Regions from separate parts of the Neobacillus sp. SM06 genome, predicted to be linked through region 1. Evidence: predicted binding sites of a transcription regulator. Region 1 holds the regulator's gene; the other holds the start of a gene.

Region 1 (7,932 bases):
TAGAATTTCCCGGCTTTTTTGCTCAAATGATTAAAATCATGTAAACTACAGATAGATGATGAATCCTTAGGAACATTCCTAAGGTTTTTTTGCACGCGAATCAAACCCTGATGAAGAACAACCGATTCCGAAAATAGCAAAGGTGATCAAATCGAATGAAACAATATGAGATCGATACAGCGGGTTCTGAGGAAACAGCCCAATTTGCAGAAAAGTTGGCCAAGTTGTTGCAGCCCGGTGATGTCCTTACGTTAGAGGGTGACCTGGGTGCTGGTAAAACAACCTTTACCAAAGGGATTGCCAAAGGACTGGAAATTAAACGAAATGTCAATAGCCCCACGTTCACCATTATAAAAGAATATCACGGACGCCTGCCGCTTTATCATATGGATGTGTACCGGCTAGAAGATTCCTTGGAGGATTTAGGTTTTGATGAATACTTTGAGGGAGAGGGCGTTACTGTTGTGGAATGGGCTCATTTCATTGAAGAACAGCTGCCGGCAGATAGGCTTGATATTTTTTTATACCATGAGGGTGAACAAAGAAGAAAAATGGTATTCATTCCAAACGGAAATAGATACGAGCAACTATGTAAGGAGATTTTTTCATGACGATATTAGCGATCGACACGTCGAACAACCCGTTAGGAGTAGCGCTTGTCGAAGAAGACAAAGTGCTTGGCGAATATATAACCAATTTGAAAAAAAACCATTCGATTCGGATTATGCCGGCGATCCAAACACTTATGAACGAATGTGAAAAAGAACCAAAGGATTTGACAAAAATTGTTGTGGCAAAGGGGCCAGGGTCGTATACAGGTGTAAGAATCGGCGTAACGATCGCAAAGACGCTGGCATGGTCCTTGAACATACCGCTTGTTGGTGTTTCAAGCTTGGAAATTCTTGCTGCGGGAACTGGCCGGTATTTTAACGGCTCTGTATCGCCTCTTTTTGATGCAAGAAGAGGGCAAGTGTATACAGGACTTTATCGCTATGAAAACCATTTGGTCAAAACAGCAAGGAACGATCAAATTCTTCTGCTGGCCAACTGGGTTGAAGAATTAAAAAGCATCCCCCAGCAAATTTTATTTGTCGGAAGCGATGTGGAGATGCATCGGAAAACAATCGAAGACGTTCTTGGCAGCAAGTCTGTTTTTGCGGAAATGACAGAGCATAATCCAAGACCTTCGGAGTTGGCGTTTTTAGGAAAAAACAAGCATGGCGAGGACATACATACGTTTGTTCCCAATTATATACGATTAGCTGAAGCCGAGGCAAAATGGCTGGAAGCAAAGGCGCAAAAATAAACAGAATAGGAACATGAAATAATGGAAGAAACAATTGTTTTTCGGTTTATGCGGGAAGAAGATATTGACCAGGTTGTGGAAATTGAGCAGGCCTCTTTTACCACCCCGTGGAGTCGGGAAGCTTTTTACAATGAAATGCATCATAATAAGTTTGCCGTTTATATTGTAATTGAGCAACACAAAAGGCTTATTGGGTATTGTGGTGTTTGGATTGTGGCGGATGAGGCGCATGTAACCAATGTAGCGATCCTTCCGGAGCATCGAGGAAAAAAGCTTGGTGAAACCTTGATGAGAAATTTGATGAACCTTGCCAGGGATAGGGGCGCGAAGACGATGACGCTTGAAGTCCGGGTGTCCAATTTTATTGCACAGTCCCTTTATCGAAAATTGGGATTTAAAGATGGTGCGATCCGTAGAAACTATTATACGGATAATCAAGAAGATGCATTAGTAATGTGGGTGAGATTATGAAAACAGATCAATGGATTTTGGGACTGGAAACGAGTTGTGATGAAACAGCCGCAGCGATTATCAAAAATGGCCGGGAAATCGTCGCAAACGTCGTTGCATCGCAAATTGAAAGTCATAAGCGGTTTGGCGGGGTTGTGCCGGAAATTGCATCGCGTCATCACGTTGAGCAAATTACCATGGTTCTTGAGGAAGCTTTAAAAAGAGCAAACATTACGTTTCCTGAGCTGGATGCGATTGCTGTTACTGAAGGCCCCGGACTGGTGGGAGCACTTCTAATTGGGGTGAATGCGGCAAAGGCTTTAGCATTTGCACATCGTATTCCGCTCGTGCCTGTACACCATATCGCCGGGCATATTTATGCCAATCGACTTGTAAAAGAAATGGAGTTTCCGCTGTTGGCACTAGTTGTCTCAGGCGGGCACACTGAGCTTGTTTATATGAAAGAACACGGCCATTTTGACGTCATCGGGGAAACGCGAGATGATGCGGCCGGTGAAGCGTATGATAAAGTCGCGAGAACGTTGAATATGCCTTATCCGGGGGCCCGCATATTGACCGGCTCGCCCAAGAAGGCAAACCGGCAATTGACCTGCCGAGAGCATGGCTTGAAGAAAATTCATATGATTTTAGTTTTAGCGGGTTAAAATCAGCTGTGATCAACACCGTTCATAATGCAGAGCAGCGCGGTGAGAAAATGAAACCGGAAGATTTGGCTGCAAGCTTTCAGGCAAGTGTCATTGACGTACTGGTGAAAAAAACGGTAAAAGCAGCCGAAGAATACAATGTCAAACAAGTTTTGCTGGCTGGCGGTGTTGCGGCAAATAAAGGATTAAGAGCGGCGTTGACAGACGCCTTTTCGGCAATGCCATCCGTAGAGTTGGTAATCCCGCCATTATCGCTTTGCACGGACAATGCCGCGATGATTGCGGCAGCTGGCAGTGTGATGTTTGCGAAAGGAAAGCGGGCTGATTTAGCGTTAAATGCCAATCCTGGACTCGAAATTGATAAATACAATCATGAAAACAGTTAATAAAGTCTCTCTACGGGGCAATGGACGGATGTTTGCCGATCGATTGCACACCGGGAGGGACTTTTTTTTGTGGATAAAGTGAAACTTCAATTCGAAAAAAGAATTCCTTATTGTGAATAACCAATAATAACTGTGTATAATGTGGATAAGTAAATCGTTTTTTGTGGATAATGTGGAAAAATGACAAAAAGGTTACTGAATTAAGATTGTAATTGTGGATAAAAATGTGGAAAAGCGGGATTTAGTATCCCGCTTTCCGTTTGCTATCGGTAGCTGTTCGTGTTGAGTGGCTCGTCGCCGCGTTTTTATTCGGCAAGCTCTGTCCATTCTTCCAGTAACATTTCTAGTTCGGCTTTGGCTTTGTCGTTTTGCGCCGTTATTTCCAAAACCTTCTCATGGTCTTGAAAAATCTCTGGTTCACACAACTGCTGTTCAAAACTGTTGATTTGTGCTTCCAACTGTTCGATTTTTACTTCAATTTCTTCTAATCGCCTTTTCCGTTGGCGTTCTACTTTTTTGCTTTCTTTGTCCTGTTGATAACTTGTTTTTTCCGAAGTGGCGAGGGCGGCCGTTTTTGTGGCTGAAGCTGTTTTTTCAAGGGCTTTCAGCTCTTCGATTTCATTTTTCTTTTCCACATAATAATCATAGTCGCCAAGGTACTCGCTGCAGCCATCCGCATGTAATTCAAGCACTTTGGTTGCGATTCGATTGATAAAGTAACGGTCGTGGGAAACAAATAAAATGGTTCCCGGATAATCGATAAGGGCATTTTCGAGAACTTCTTTGCTGTCAAGGTCAAGATGGTTCGTTGGCTCATCTAAAATAAGAACGTTCGCTTTTTCCAGCATTAGTTTGGCAAGAGCCAGACGCGCCTTTTCGCCGCCGCTAAGTGTGGAGACGATTTTTAATACATCGTCTCCGGAGAACAAGAAATTCCCGAGCACGGTCCTGATTTCTTTTTCCGGCTTTAACGGGAAATCATCCCAGAGTTCGTTGAGGACTTGTTTATTGGACGTCAGCTCGGCTTGTTCCTGATCATAATAACCGATGGTGACGTTTGAACCGTACTGTACGGAACCGGAAAGGGATGGCAGCTTTTTTATAATCGTTTTTAAAAGTGTTGATTTACCAATCCCATTCGGCCCGACTAAGGCAATGCTTTCGCCGCGGCTTACTTGAAAGGTGAGATTTCCGGCAATTTTTTCACCGTAACCAATCGTCAAGTTTTCTACCTTTAAAACATCATTGCCGCTTTGCCGCTCAATCTCAAAAGCGAAGGAAGCGGACTTCTCATCCCCTAAAGGGCGGTCGATGATTTCCATTTTATCCAATTTTTTGCGTCTACTTTGCGCCCGTTTGGTTGTTGAGGCCCTTGTCAAATTCCGTTGAATAAAATCTTGCAAATCGGCAATTTCCTGTTGCTGTTTTTCATACAGCTTCATTTCCCGTTCGTAATTGGCCGCTTTTTGTTCCAAATAGGTACTGTAGTTTCCAAGGTATTTTCTGATTTGGCGGCGGGAAACTTCATAAACGGTATTGACGACTTTATCGAGAAAATAGCGGTCATGGGAAACAATTAAAATGGCCCCATCATAGTTTTGCAAATATTGCTCAAGCCAAGAGAGGGTTTCAATGTCCAAATGGTTTGTCGGCTCGTCCAATATTAAGATATCTGGCTTTGTGAGCAGCAGTTTTCCTAATGCCAGACGGGTTTTTTGGCCGCCGCTTAAACTGGAAATCATCAAGGAATCATTGGGAAAATTTAACCCGTGCAGCACCGAGCGGATATCGGCTTCGTACTGATAGCCGCCAAGCTCCTTAAAATTGATTTGCAGCTGGTCATATTCTTTCAGAATTCTTTCATACCGGTCTTGATTTTCATGGATGAGAGGATCGGCCATGCTTTCCTCTAAGTTTCTCAATGATTTTTCCATCGTTTGCAGGTCTGCAAACACTGTCAGCATTTCTTCCCCTATCGATAATTTGGACTCCAAACCGGTATTTTGCGCCAAATAGCCGATCGTTACGTCTTTCGGCTTGATGACTTCACCACTGTCATGTGAAATCTGTCCGGCAATCATTTTTAATAATGTGGATTTCCCAGCTCCATTGCGGCCCACGAGCGCAACGCGGTCACGAGTTTGTAATTCCAGTTTTATATTCGATAAAATTAGGTCAGCCCCATAGTATTTTGAAAGTTGATTGACTTGTAGCAGTAGCATTTTTTTCACCTCAATTACTAAAATTAGTGTACCGTATTCCTTGATTGTCAGCAATAAAGTGAGTGTGGATTTTACTGAACGTTACTGCGGGATAAAGTCGATAGCCCGGCTTTTTAGCGGTACAAAATCAATTAATTTAAGATTATTCGTGCAAAGTTTCACACATACAGTGAAAAATAGTGTATGATTTAACTGGAGGAATGTAATAATGGCAGAATTTACACATTTCAATGAAGAAGGCAGAGCAAAAATGGTGGACGTTAGCGACAAGCCTGAAACAACGAGGACGGCACTGGCCCACTCCAGCATTACCGTAAATAAAGAAATTTACGAAAAAATTACTCATAATGAGATGAAAAAGGGCGATGTGTTAGCAGTTGCCCAAGTTGCGGCGATCATGGCTGCAAAAAAAACATCGGAAATTATACCGATGTGCCACCCGATTGCGTTAACCGGCATCAATATTTCTTTTTCTTGGGAAAAAGGTCAGCCAGATCAATATACATTAAATATAAAGGCAGCGGTTAAAACGAAAGGGAATACAGGTGTAGAAATGGAAGCGCTAACAGCCGCATCTGCATGTGCGTTGACCGTGTACGACATGTGCAAAGCGGTTGACAAAGGAATGATTATTGGCGCCACTTATCTTGTGGAAAAAACCGGCGGCAAGAATGGTGATTTCAAACGAACCGAACAAATTTAAGATTGATGGGGGTGTAAGGAATTTATGAACAATGAATCGATGAAAATCCCGCAGGCAACGGCAAAACGGCTGCCTTTGTATTACCGATTTTTAAATCATCTTCATTCTTCGGGGAAGCAAAGAGTTTCCTCAGCGGAATTAAGTGAAGCCGTGAAAGTAGATTCGGCTACAATTCGCCGCGATTTTTCCTATTTTGGCGCGTTAGGAAAAAAAGGCTATGGCTACAATGTGAACTATTTGCTGTCCTTTTTCCGAAAAACGCTTGATCAGGATGAATTGACAAAAGTGGCTTTGATCGGAGTAGGGAATCTGGGCACTGCTTTTTTAAATTATAATTTTTTAAAAAATAATAATACGAAAATTGAGTATGCCTTCGATGTCGATCCGAATAAAATTGGTACCAAGATTGGAGATGTTCCGGTTTTTCCTATGGATGAGCTGGAGGAGCAATTGAAGGCTGAGGATATCCAGGTGGCCATTTTAACGGTTCCCGCGCCCGTGGCGCAAACCATAACCGATAAATTGGTCAAAGCCAATATCAAAGGAATTTTAAATTTCACGCCAGCAAGATTAAATGTTCCGCCTTCGATCCGGATTCACCACATCGACTTGGCAGTGGAATTGCAGTCGCTTGTCTATTTTTTAAAGCATTATCCGAACGAGAACATTGAAGAAGAAATGTAACGATCAGAAGATCTTTTCGCCACGGAAGGTGAAAGGATCTTTTTTTGCTAATCAGAATTTATATACATAAATTCTGATTAGCATAAGGGCAACTACGCCTCTGTCTTCGCCAAAGGCTCGCCAATCGGCGAGTTTTCTTTAAAACCTTTAAAACGCAACAGTGTTATGTTACGTTTTTATTCGAAAGGGGTTTTTGCTATGAGTGATGAATTAATTTCTAAAAAGGATCTTTTGGACTTAACGGGTATTTCCTATGGACAGTTATACCGGTGGAAAAGGAAAGATCTGATTCCGGAGGACTGGTTTATCAGGAAATCCACTTTTACCGGTCAAGAAACCTTTTTCCCCAAAGAAAAAATACTTGAGCGGATCAATAAAATTCAAACAATGAAGGAACATCTGTCGCTAGAAGAACTGGCAGATATGTTCTCTCCCAATTTGACTGATTTGCAGTTATCAAAAGACGAATTGATAAAACGTAACATTGTTTCAAAATCGGTGCTTGATTTTTATTTAGAAAATGATAACCGTGGCCAGCAGTTTGACATAGCGCGAATCGTTGAAATCGTTATTCTGGAAACACTCCTCCAGTCGGGTGACATTCATCAGGAAGAAGGTAAAATGGTTCTCGATCTTTTAAAAGACCATTCGCCATTATTGAAACAAAAAAACTGTGAATTAGTGATCCTTCGGAAACTAGGCATTTCAACATGCCTGCTGCTTGTGAATGCGGAAGGGGTTTATTTTGAAAAAGGGGCAAAAGTTGTTACACAGCTGCCTCTATTAAATCTGATGGAAGAATTAAAGGTAAAACTAGTATAGAGATGAATGTAGATGGCATCGAATGAACGGGGAGATCTGATCACCTTCAACAGAAATGCTGCCTTTGCTGCTTCCATTTATCAAAAACGAAGGTGTACTTTTGGCCAAGGTGATCGAAGGGGATGACATCTATCTTGAAAATACGAAAGCTGAGGTCGTGAGAGGCAATACGATCCAGATTGGATCAGGCTGTACAATCGGTCAGGTCGAGTACTCTCGCACGCAGCTTTAGCCAGGATTCGGAGTCGTCGGTAAAAATAAAAACAAAACGAAGCCTCAAATGAGAAAAAGAAATTTGCTCTCATGCTTTCGTACCAGTCACGGGCACCCTTAAACGTACGGGCCTTTTCATTTTAGGATGAAAAGGCCTATTTTTTCCCTTTATTTTTTGCAAAAGAAAACAAGATAATTTTGAGCCCCGAACCAAGATCAAATGTCGCAAGAATGACGAGCAGGTAGGCAAAAAAGCCCCAGCCGTTTTGCTGGACATCCTGGATGGCGAAGTAGGTAAACAAGGCTCCTAACAACAGATAAACGAAGCCTGAAAAGAGCGGTGACTGTCTCATAAAAATCCTCCGATAAAATTTTGCACAAACCCGGCATCTTGAATCAATTTTTCAAGATCATTCCGGAAAGCCGATTGAATGATAACCACAAGTGTATTCATGGCGACATGGGCGAAGATGGGCACAAG
Region 2 (7,932 bases), on a different contig from region 1:
TCGCTCATCCATTTCATAAATTCAAATGCAAGAGTGCTATCTTGAAAAATTTCCGTTTCAAGGAAATCTTTTCGAATGGCGGCAACCTCAGTTGTTTCCAGAACTTTTGCGCTTAGTAAAAATTTAGGTTCATCGGTAAATAAAGTGAGTTCGCCGCAAATATCATTCGCACCACAAATACGTAAGGACAGTTCCCGGCCGTCAGAAGTAATTTTGCTGATTTGAACTTTACCGGACAAGATGATGTAAAGCTCTTCTGCTTTCATTCCTTCTTGAAACAAATAAGTTCCGCGATCCGCTGTGAATTTTCGGTCAGCAAACCGAAGCAGCTCTTTAATTTGAATGGAGTGAGTGGCTTTCATATTCGTCATCATTCATCTACACCTTCTTCTTCATGATAAAAATTGCCTACAGGCAAACAGTTTCATCACTGCTGAACTAGATAAATTCATTTCTAAAACCATTGTAGCTCAAGATTAGCCAAATAAAAGATATTAACAATGACAATATAGTGAAAACTTTTGAAAAAAATGTTTTTTTGAAGCGAAATGTGATAATCTTTACATCGACAGGGTAAATGAGAAAGTAAAATAAGAGATTAGCTTGCCGAATAAATCATAGTTGGCAACATAAGTATAGAGCTAAGAAAGTTTTTTAAGGGAAAAAATTAACTGTTATCTTGCTTCCGAAATGTGCCGGATAACTGGTTTTTAAAATAATGGAGTTGATAAATATGGGAAAAACCATTATTAAAGATACATTAAACAGGCCTTTAAGGGATCTAAGGATTTCAGTCATTGACCGCTGCAATTTTCGCTGCCAATATTGTATGCCGGCCGATCAATTTGGACCGGAATTTGCCTTCTTGCCGAAAAGTGCTTTGTTAACATATGAAGAAATTGAACGGATTTCAACTCTTTTCGTTCAGCTTGGAGTTGAAAAAATCCGCTTAACTGGCGGTGAACCCCTTCTCAGAAAGGACTTGCCCCTGCTAGTTGAGAAGCTTTCAAAAATTGAAGGATTGTCGGATATCGGGTTAACGACAAATGGTGTAATGCTTCCAAAGCTTGCCGGTGATTTGAAAAAAGCAGGACTTAAAAGGGTGAATATCAGCCTTGATAGTCTCAATGATGAACTGTTTGGCAAAATTAACGGCCGGAAAGTAGGTACAAAGCCGGTGCTTGACGGAATTGAAGCGGCAAAAAAGGCTGGATTGGGCGTTAAAATTAATATGGTTGTAAAAAAAGGCTTAAACGATTCAGAAATTATTCCAATGGCCGATTTTTGCAAGCGAGAAGGTCTGCAACTTCGGTTTATTGAATACATGGATGTCGGCTCAACAAACGGCTGGAAAATGGATGACGTTGTTACGAAGAAGGAAATTTATCAGCTGTTAAAACAACAGTATGAGTTGGAACCCGTTGAACCTGCTTATTTTGGTGAAGTGGCGAAGCTGTATCATTACAAAGGAACGAAAGTGGATGTCGGCTTTATTACATCGGTTTCGGAATCGTTCTGCAGCAGCTGTACTCGGGCACGGCTGTCAGCGAACGGACAAATCTTTACTTGTTTGTTTAACGGAAATGGCCATGATATCCGAAATATGATGAGAAACGGGGCTACAGAAGAAGAGCTTCGCAATCGAATCATTGATATCTGGGGCGGCCGCAAAGACCGTTATTCGGATGAAAGGACGTTAGCGACAGCTTCTAACCGGAAAAAGATCGAAATGTCCTATATTGGCGGTTAACTTAGGAAAGATGGGCTTGCTGGATGCGGCCCATCTTTTTTAGCCAAAGGACTCGCCAGTCGGCGAGTTTTCATTTAGCCAAAGGCTCGACAATCGGCAAGTTTTCTTTAAAATAATGAACGCCTGCTGCCATAATCGGCAGCAGGCGTTCGCCTTCTTAGTTTGTATAGCGCGGGAAGAGAATGTTATTTTCTAAATGGACATGCATAAAAGTTTGTTCTTCGAGTGCCTCCAGGCGCTTGTATACTAAACGATATGTACCGCAAGCGTCAAAAGGAAGTTCGTAATCTGCTGTTACATCACGCAGTTCCTTTAAGATTGCCCCTGCGGCATCATGTTCTTTTTCCAATTCAACAATCGCGTTGATCGCTTCTTCCCGGTTGGGTGCGGTGCCATCATTTAGCTGTTGAATAAGCGGGAATACTGTTTCCTCTTCTTTTGCCGTGTGTTCGAGCATTTCCTTTTTAAAGGCATAAAACAGTTCATAAACTTTTAAAAGCTCAGGATGGTTCTCCCCGTGAACACGGGCAACTTTTGTTACATACGGGCTTAACATTGCTAGCTCTTCTTCAAGTGGGCGATGGTATGCTAAAACAATATGCTCGATTAATGAACGTGTATCGGAATGAATCCATTCTTCCATTTCATTTTCGTTTGGTTCGCTTGCCGTGAAAAGAGTTTGCAGCTCGGCAACAATTGTTTTTGGATCAAGTCCTCTTTCCTCGGCAGCATTTGCAAGTGGAATATTTCCGCCGCAGCAGAAATCGATTCGGTGTTTTTTAAATAAATCACTTGATTTTGGCAGTTCATTGACAATATCTTTCACAAGGGTGTTTTCACTAAAAGGAAAGCTCATCCTTCATTCCTCCTTTTTTTTCTATTAAAAGAATAACGGAACCCGATCATCATTTTGGTGATATGCATCACATTTTAAGGATGATTTTTTTGGTTCTTTTTGTACTATCGCACAATTTTTCGAACATTGGTTTGAAAATTTGCCATGTTTAAAAGTTTCGTATACCCTTAAAGTGAGAAAATCGGTTGAATGAATTCATTTACATGCTTTTAGGAGCTGATAACCATGTTAGAGAGAAGAAAGCCTATTTCCGTGAGTGAAGCGGTGGCAAAAATAATGGAGACACGAGTACAAGGTGCAACGGAATACGTAACAATTGATGAAAGCTATGGAAGGTTTCTTTCTGAAGATTTGACAGCAACAAACGATGTGCCGCATTTTGATCGTGCTCCCTATGACGGGTTTGCCGTCCGCAGTGTTGATACAAGCCTTGCATCACTTTCAAACCCAGTCGAATTAGAAGTGATTGATCATATTGGTGCAGGTGCCGTATCAGATAAAGTAGTAAAAGAAAACCAAGCTGTACGAATTATGACAGGTGCAATGATGCCGGAAGGTGCTGATGCCGTCGCTATGCTCGAAGTGGTGCAAACATCTGAAAAAAACGGCAAACCCTATATTACAATTAAGCGCAACTTAAAAAAAGGTGAAAATGTGTCCTTTCGTGCTGAGGATGCAAAAGAAGGCGAAGTGTTGGTGAAAAAGGGGACAAGGATTAACCCTGGTATTCAAGCAATGCTTGCAACATTTGGCTATGCGATAGTTCCAGTTGCCAAAAAACCGATCATTGGCTTATTCGCAACCGGCACAGAATTACTTGAAGTCGATGAACCGCTCGTTCCCGGAAAAATACGCAACAGCAACTCCCATATGATTATCGCCCAAATTGAAAGGGCGGGAGGGGAAGTACAGTACTTCGGCAAACTGCCTGATGTGTTCGATACATGCTTTGAAGCAGTTAAGGATGCGATTGAAACAGTTGACCTGCTCATAACCACCGGGGGGGTCTCTGTAGGTGATTTTGATTATTTGCCGGCCATTTATGAAAAGCTTGGGGCAAAAGTGTTGTTCAACAAAGTGGGAATGCGTCCTGGAAGTGTGACAACCGTGGCACAGTACAATGGCAAAGTTTTGTTCGGTCTATCCGGCAATCCATCTGCCTGCTATGTTGGGTTTGAATTGTTTGCCCGTCCGATCATTCGGACAATGCTGTTTTCACCAAAACCGCATTTACGCAAAGAAAAAGCTGTTCTTGGCGCCGATTTTCCAAAAGCGAATCCTTTTACCCGCTTTGTCCGCAGCACTGTAACGATCGAGGAAGGCAGGTTAAAAGTATCGCCGAGTGGTGTGGATAAATCAAATATTATTATGAGCCTTGCAGGCGCCAACTCGCTGATGATTCTTCCTGGTGGCACAAGAGGGTATGAAGTAGGAACAGATGTGGAAATCCTGCTGCTTGAGGATCAAACCGGCAGTGAGTGGCCTTGGTAAATCCTTTTATTTTCCAAGTTGTTGGTTACCAAAATAGTGGAAAAACGACGGTTGTTTCCACATTGATAAAGGAATTGAACAAGTTGGGCAGGCAGGTGGCGGTGATCAAGCATCATGGTCATGGCGGCCGGCCTGAAGTCGTTGAAACGAAGGATTCTGTGCAGCATGTAGTTGCTGGCGCCTTAGCGGCAGTTGTTGAGGGTGGCGGGAGGTTGATTCTGCAAGCGGATCAGCCGTCATGGAATTTAGCCGATGAAATTCAGCTAATCCGTTTCTTTCAGCCTGACATCCTTTTAATTGAAGGTCACAAAAAGGAAAATTATCCAAAACTATTGCTGGTAAAAGAAAAAAAAGATCTTGAATTACTTCATTTCATCAGCAATATTAAAATCGTGCTGGCGTGGGAACAAGCATTGCAAAAACAGATTGAATCCATCTCCACTGCTCCGTCCTTTCTTCTCAATGACCAGCAAGGGGTAGCCTGGACGGTTCAATACATTGAGGAGCAAGTAAAGAGGATTCCTTCTCAGTCGAAAAAATGACAATTTTGTTACAATTTTAATGCAATTTCCTGCTGCTTCCGTTATACTAGAAGTAGGGGAAAATATGTTTGTTGATATAGAATCGGAAAAAGAAGGCGGAAGCCTTCTTTTTTGCATTGAAAAAGTTAATAAAATCGCCAAAATGGCTTCGATTCATGTGACATCTTTCACTTAATTTTCCTGATTCCTGACTTATAGTAGGGGTGAGTGAAAGGAGGGTGGAGGATGAAATTATTTATGCCAAAACAACACGGAGCCTGGGCAATGGTGACGGTTCCATTCTGGCTTGGTGTGATCGCAGGTGGATTTGTTTGGCAGGATGTTCCGTTTTTTCTTGGATGGGTGTTATTATACTTGGCTACCTATCCGATGCTTCTTTTATTTAAAAAGAAGAAAACGGCCTTCTATATTGGCTGGACAACGCGCTATTTGATTCCGGCTGTACTATTATTACTGTTTCCGCTCGCTGAAAATCCAGCAGTCGTTTATTTTGGTTTGCTGATGATTCCTTTTTTTATGATCAATGCTTTTTATTCTTCCCAAAACAAAGACCGTGCGTTTATGAATGATTTAAGTGCGATTTTTGCCTTTTCTTTTGCCAGTCTGGCAAGCAGTTTTTTAAGCAGCCGAATTGTCACTGGTGAATCCATCTTTGTTTTTTCCGCATCCGTGCTTTTTTTCATTGGCAGCACTTTTTATGTCAAAACAATGATACGTGAAAAAAAGAACCCGCAGTTTAAATGGCTTTCTTGGATCTATCACTTGATCCTGCCGTTGATTTGGCTGGCGTTTGGCTATTGGATCGCAGCTATTGCTGTTTTGCCAAGCTTGCTCAGGGCAGTTGGTTTTTACGGCAAACCGCTCTCAACCAAAATGGTTGGGATTTATGAAATTGCAAATGCAGCACTTTTCTTTGCGGTCATGGCTGTTCAAATCATCGTAAACTAAAAACAGCCCATAGCAGGCTGTTTTTGTATCATCAATCGATTCTGCAAATTTCAATCGGACAGTTTTCGCAGTCAATTTCAACTTTTAAATAATCAAGATCGTGTATAGTGATCGTTCCTTTATCAACTGAGATTACATTCGCTTTGCGCAAATCACTTAACAGCCGGTTGACCACTTCTCTTGACGTGCCGCAGAAATTTGCCAATTCTTGGTTTGTTAACGGCAGCTGAATTAAGATGCCGTTAGCGGTGTTTATCCCATAGCTGTTGGAGATTCGGATTAAAGTGGAATACAATGCACCTTTTTTCCCGTGAAGAACTAAGTCGCGAAATTTCGTTTGTGATTTTCGATATTGGAGGCTCATCCATTTCATAAATTCCAAGGCTAGCGGTAAGTTATGCGAGAGCTTTTCTTCAAGCGTGTCTTTCATGATTACAGCTACTTCTCCGCTCTCTGTAACCCTTCCTGTTAATAAATATCGCTGCGATGGACAAAATAAATCAATCTCGCCAATGATATCGCCGGTTGTGCACATTCTTAAACTCAATTCCCTACCGTCTGGAATCACTTTAGTCAAATGAACCATGCCGCTTTTGAGAATAAAAAGCTCATTTGCAAAGCTTCCTTCTTGGAACAGAAAAGTTCCCTTTTCAATTTTTTTTATGTGATGGACCAATTCGAAAAGTTCACTTATGGATGCCGGTAGCTCTTTGACCGTTTGCATATTGTAACCACCTTTATAAGGGGCGAACTGAATCGCTCTTTTAGAATAAACCGTTTTACAGGCTACTAACGAAATATTAATAACATCATTATATTGTTTATTTGCGATTATTCGCAATATTAGCGGGAATGAATTCATAGATTTGTCATAATTACATTTCTATTACCGGGGAAATATTTGTCGAAAGCTGAAAATAGAAAAAAGCCCAACTGGAAATAATAAAGTCAACTGCCAGTACGCGAACCAAGAACGAGCTAGCGGCGCAGTTGCTATAAATGAACGACTGTCTTCAATTTGTAAGGAGGTATGGAAGTTGGGTCAAAACCGTCAATTCAAACCAGGCCAAAAGGCGCCAAATAATGGTGTTTATATTGAAATTGGGGAAACAGGCAGCAATGTCAATCATCCGCAAAAAATCAAGTTGAACGACGGAGATTCGTTTCCGGAAACATCCAATCATAACCGCGTTTGGACGTACAGCAGAAAACCATAAGGCGCGATAAACGTTGAAAAGTCATCGAACTCGATGGCTTTTCTTTCATACATGCATGGTCTATAATGGGGTTAATAGGTCAAAAAAGGTCAAAAAGGAGTGATCGTTTGATGGATTTGAATCAAATGACAGAACGTCTGCAAAAGGGGCTGCTCGATTCACAATCGTTAGCGATCAAATCAAATCATCAAGAAGTCGATGAACCACATTTGTTTGTTTCCTTAATGAGCCAAGAGGAAAGTCTACTTCGTGCTATTTTTGTAAGAGCAGGCATCTCTAGTGAAAAGGTTCTTGAATTTTTGCAGAACGAAATCAAGAAAAAACCGCAAGTAAGCGGTACGGGTGTTGAGCAGGGGAAAGTTTATATCAGTTCAAGGCTGCAGCGGATTTTTGTTCAGGCAGACGAAAAAGCAAAGCAGTTTTCCGATGAGTATTTGTCCGTTGAGCATGTATTGCTTGGAGCGCTTGATGTGGATGATTCCGTACTGAAAAAAGCCTTTCGGCATTTTGGTGGTTCTGCTGCGGAAGTTTTACAAGCAATTAAGGAAATAAGGGGGAATCAGCGCGTGACGTCACAAAATCCTGAAGCAACCTATGAAGCCTTAAAAAAATACGGCAGGGACCTAGTTGCTGAAGTAAGAGAAGGAAAAGTCGATCCGGTCATTGGCCGAGATGCGGAAATTCGCAATGTCATTCGCATTTTATCGAGAAAGACAAAAAATAATCCGGTTTTAATCGGGGAACCGGGTGTTGGAAAAACCGCGATTGTTGAAGGGCTTGCCCAGCGCATCGTTAGAAAAGATGTTCCGGAAGGACTAAAAGACAAAACGATTTTCTCACTTGACATGAGCGCATTGATTGCTGGCGCCAAATTCCGTGGAGAATTTGAAGAACGGTTAAAGGCCGTTTTAAATGAAGTGAAAAAGAGCGAAGGAAGAATCCTATTATTCATAGATGAACTTCATACCATTGTCGGTGCCGGCAAGACCGATGGTGCGATGGATGCCGGCAATATGTTAAAACCGATGCTTGCCCGCGGGGAATTGCATTGCATTGGGGCAACAACGCTTGATGAACATCGTAAATATATTGAAAAAGATCCAGCGCTTGAACGAAGATTCCAGCAGG

What was found. The regulator Rex, encoded in region 1, represses fermentation and respiration genes when NADH is low (regulators of the CRP and FNR family bind a similar motif). The targets are predictions, from matches to a motif close to TTGTGAAATATTTCACAA.
Region 2: the regulator Rex is predicted to act here: its motif matches at 2,662-2,679, upstream of ric (iron-sulfur cluster repair di-iron protein).

What each region holds. Positions count from the first base shown of each region.
Region 1 covers NZ_JBNWEO010000017.1:311,718-319,649, forward strand. Annotated here, with positions in the region: gene tsaE (tRNA (adenosine(37)-N6)-threonylcarbamoyltransferase complex ATPase subunit type 1 TsaE) at 156-611, shown strand; gene tsaB (tRNA (adenosine(37)-N6)-threonylcarbamoyltransferase complex dimerization subunit type 1 TsaB) at 608-1,306, shown strand; gene rimI (ribosomal protein S18-alanine N-acetyltransferase) at 1,328-1,777, shown strand; partial or broken gene tsaD (tRNA (adenosine(37)-N6)-threonylcarbamoyltransferase complex transferase subunit TsaD) at 1,774-2,807, shown strand; gene ACQYAD_RS15010 (ABC-F family ATP-binding cassette domain-containing protein) at 3,113-5,029, opposite strand; gene moaC (cyclic pyranopterin monophosphate synthase MoaC) at 5,238-5,732, shown strand; gene ACQYAD_RS15020 (redox-sensing transcriptional repressor Rex) at 5,757-6,416, shown strand; gene ACQYAD_RS15025 (YhbD family protein) at 6,615-7,238, shown strand; partial or broken gene ACQYAD_RS15030 (cytoplasmic protein) at 7,345-7,470, shown strand; gene ACQYAD_RS15035 (YdiK family protein) at 7,607-7,804, opposite strand; gene ACQYAD_RS15040 (CPBP family intramembrane glutamic endopeptidase) at 7,801-7,932, opposite strand, start outside.
Region 2 covers NZ_JBNWEO010000013.1:454,320-462,251, reverse strand. Annotated here, with positions in the region: gene ACQYAD_RS07340 (Crp/Fnr family transcriptional regulator) at 1-374, opposite strand, end outside; gene moaA (GTP 3',8-cyclase MoaA) at 734-1,750, shown strand; gene ric (iron-sulfur cluster repair di-iron protein) at 1,908-2,606, opposite strand; gene ACQYAD_RS07325 (molybdopterin molybdotransferase MoeA) at 2,832-4,097, shown strand; gene mobB (molybdopterin-guanine dinucleotide biosynthesis protein B) at 4,085-4,639, shown strand; gene ACQYAD_RS07315 (YwiC-like family protein) at 4,865-5,587, shown strand; gene ACQYAD_RS07310 (Crp/Fnr family transcriptional regulator) at 5,619-6,311, opposite strand; gene ACQYAD_RS07305 (YjzC family protein) at 6,625-6,804, shown strand; gene clpB (ATP-dependent chaperone ClpB) at 6,915-7,932, shown strand, end outside.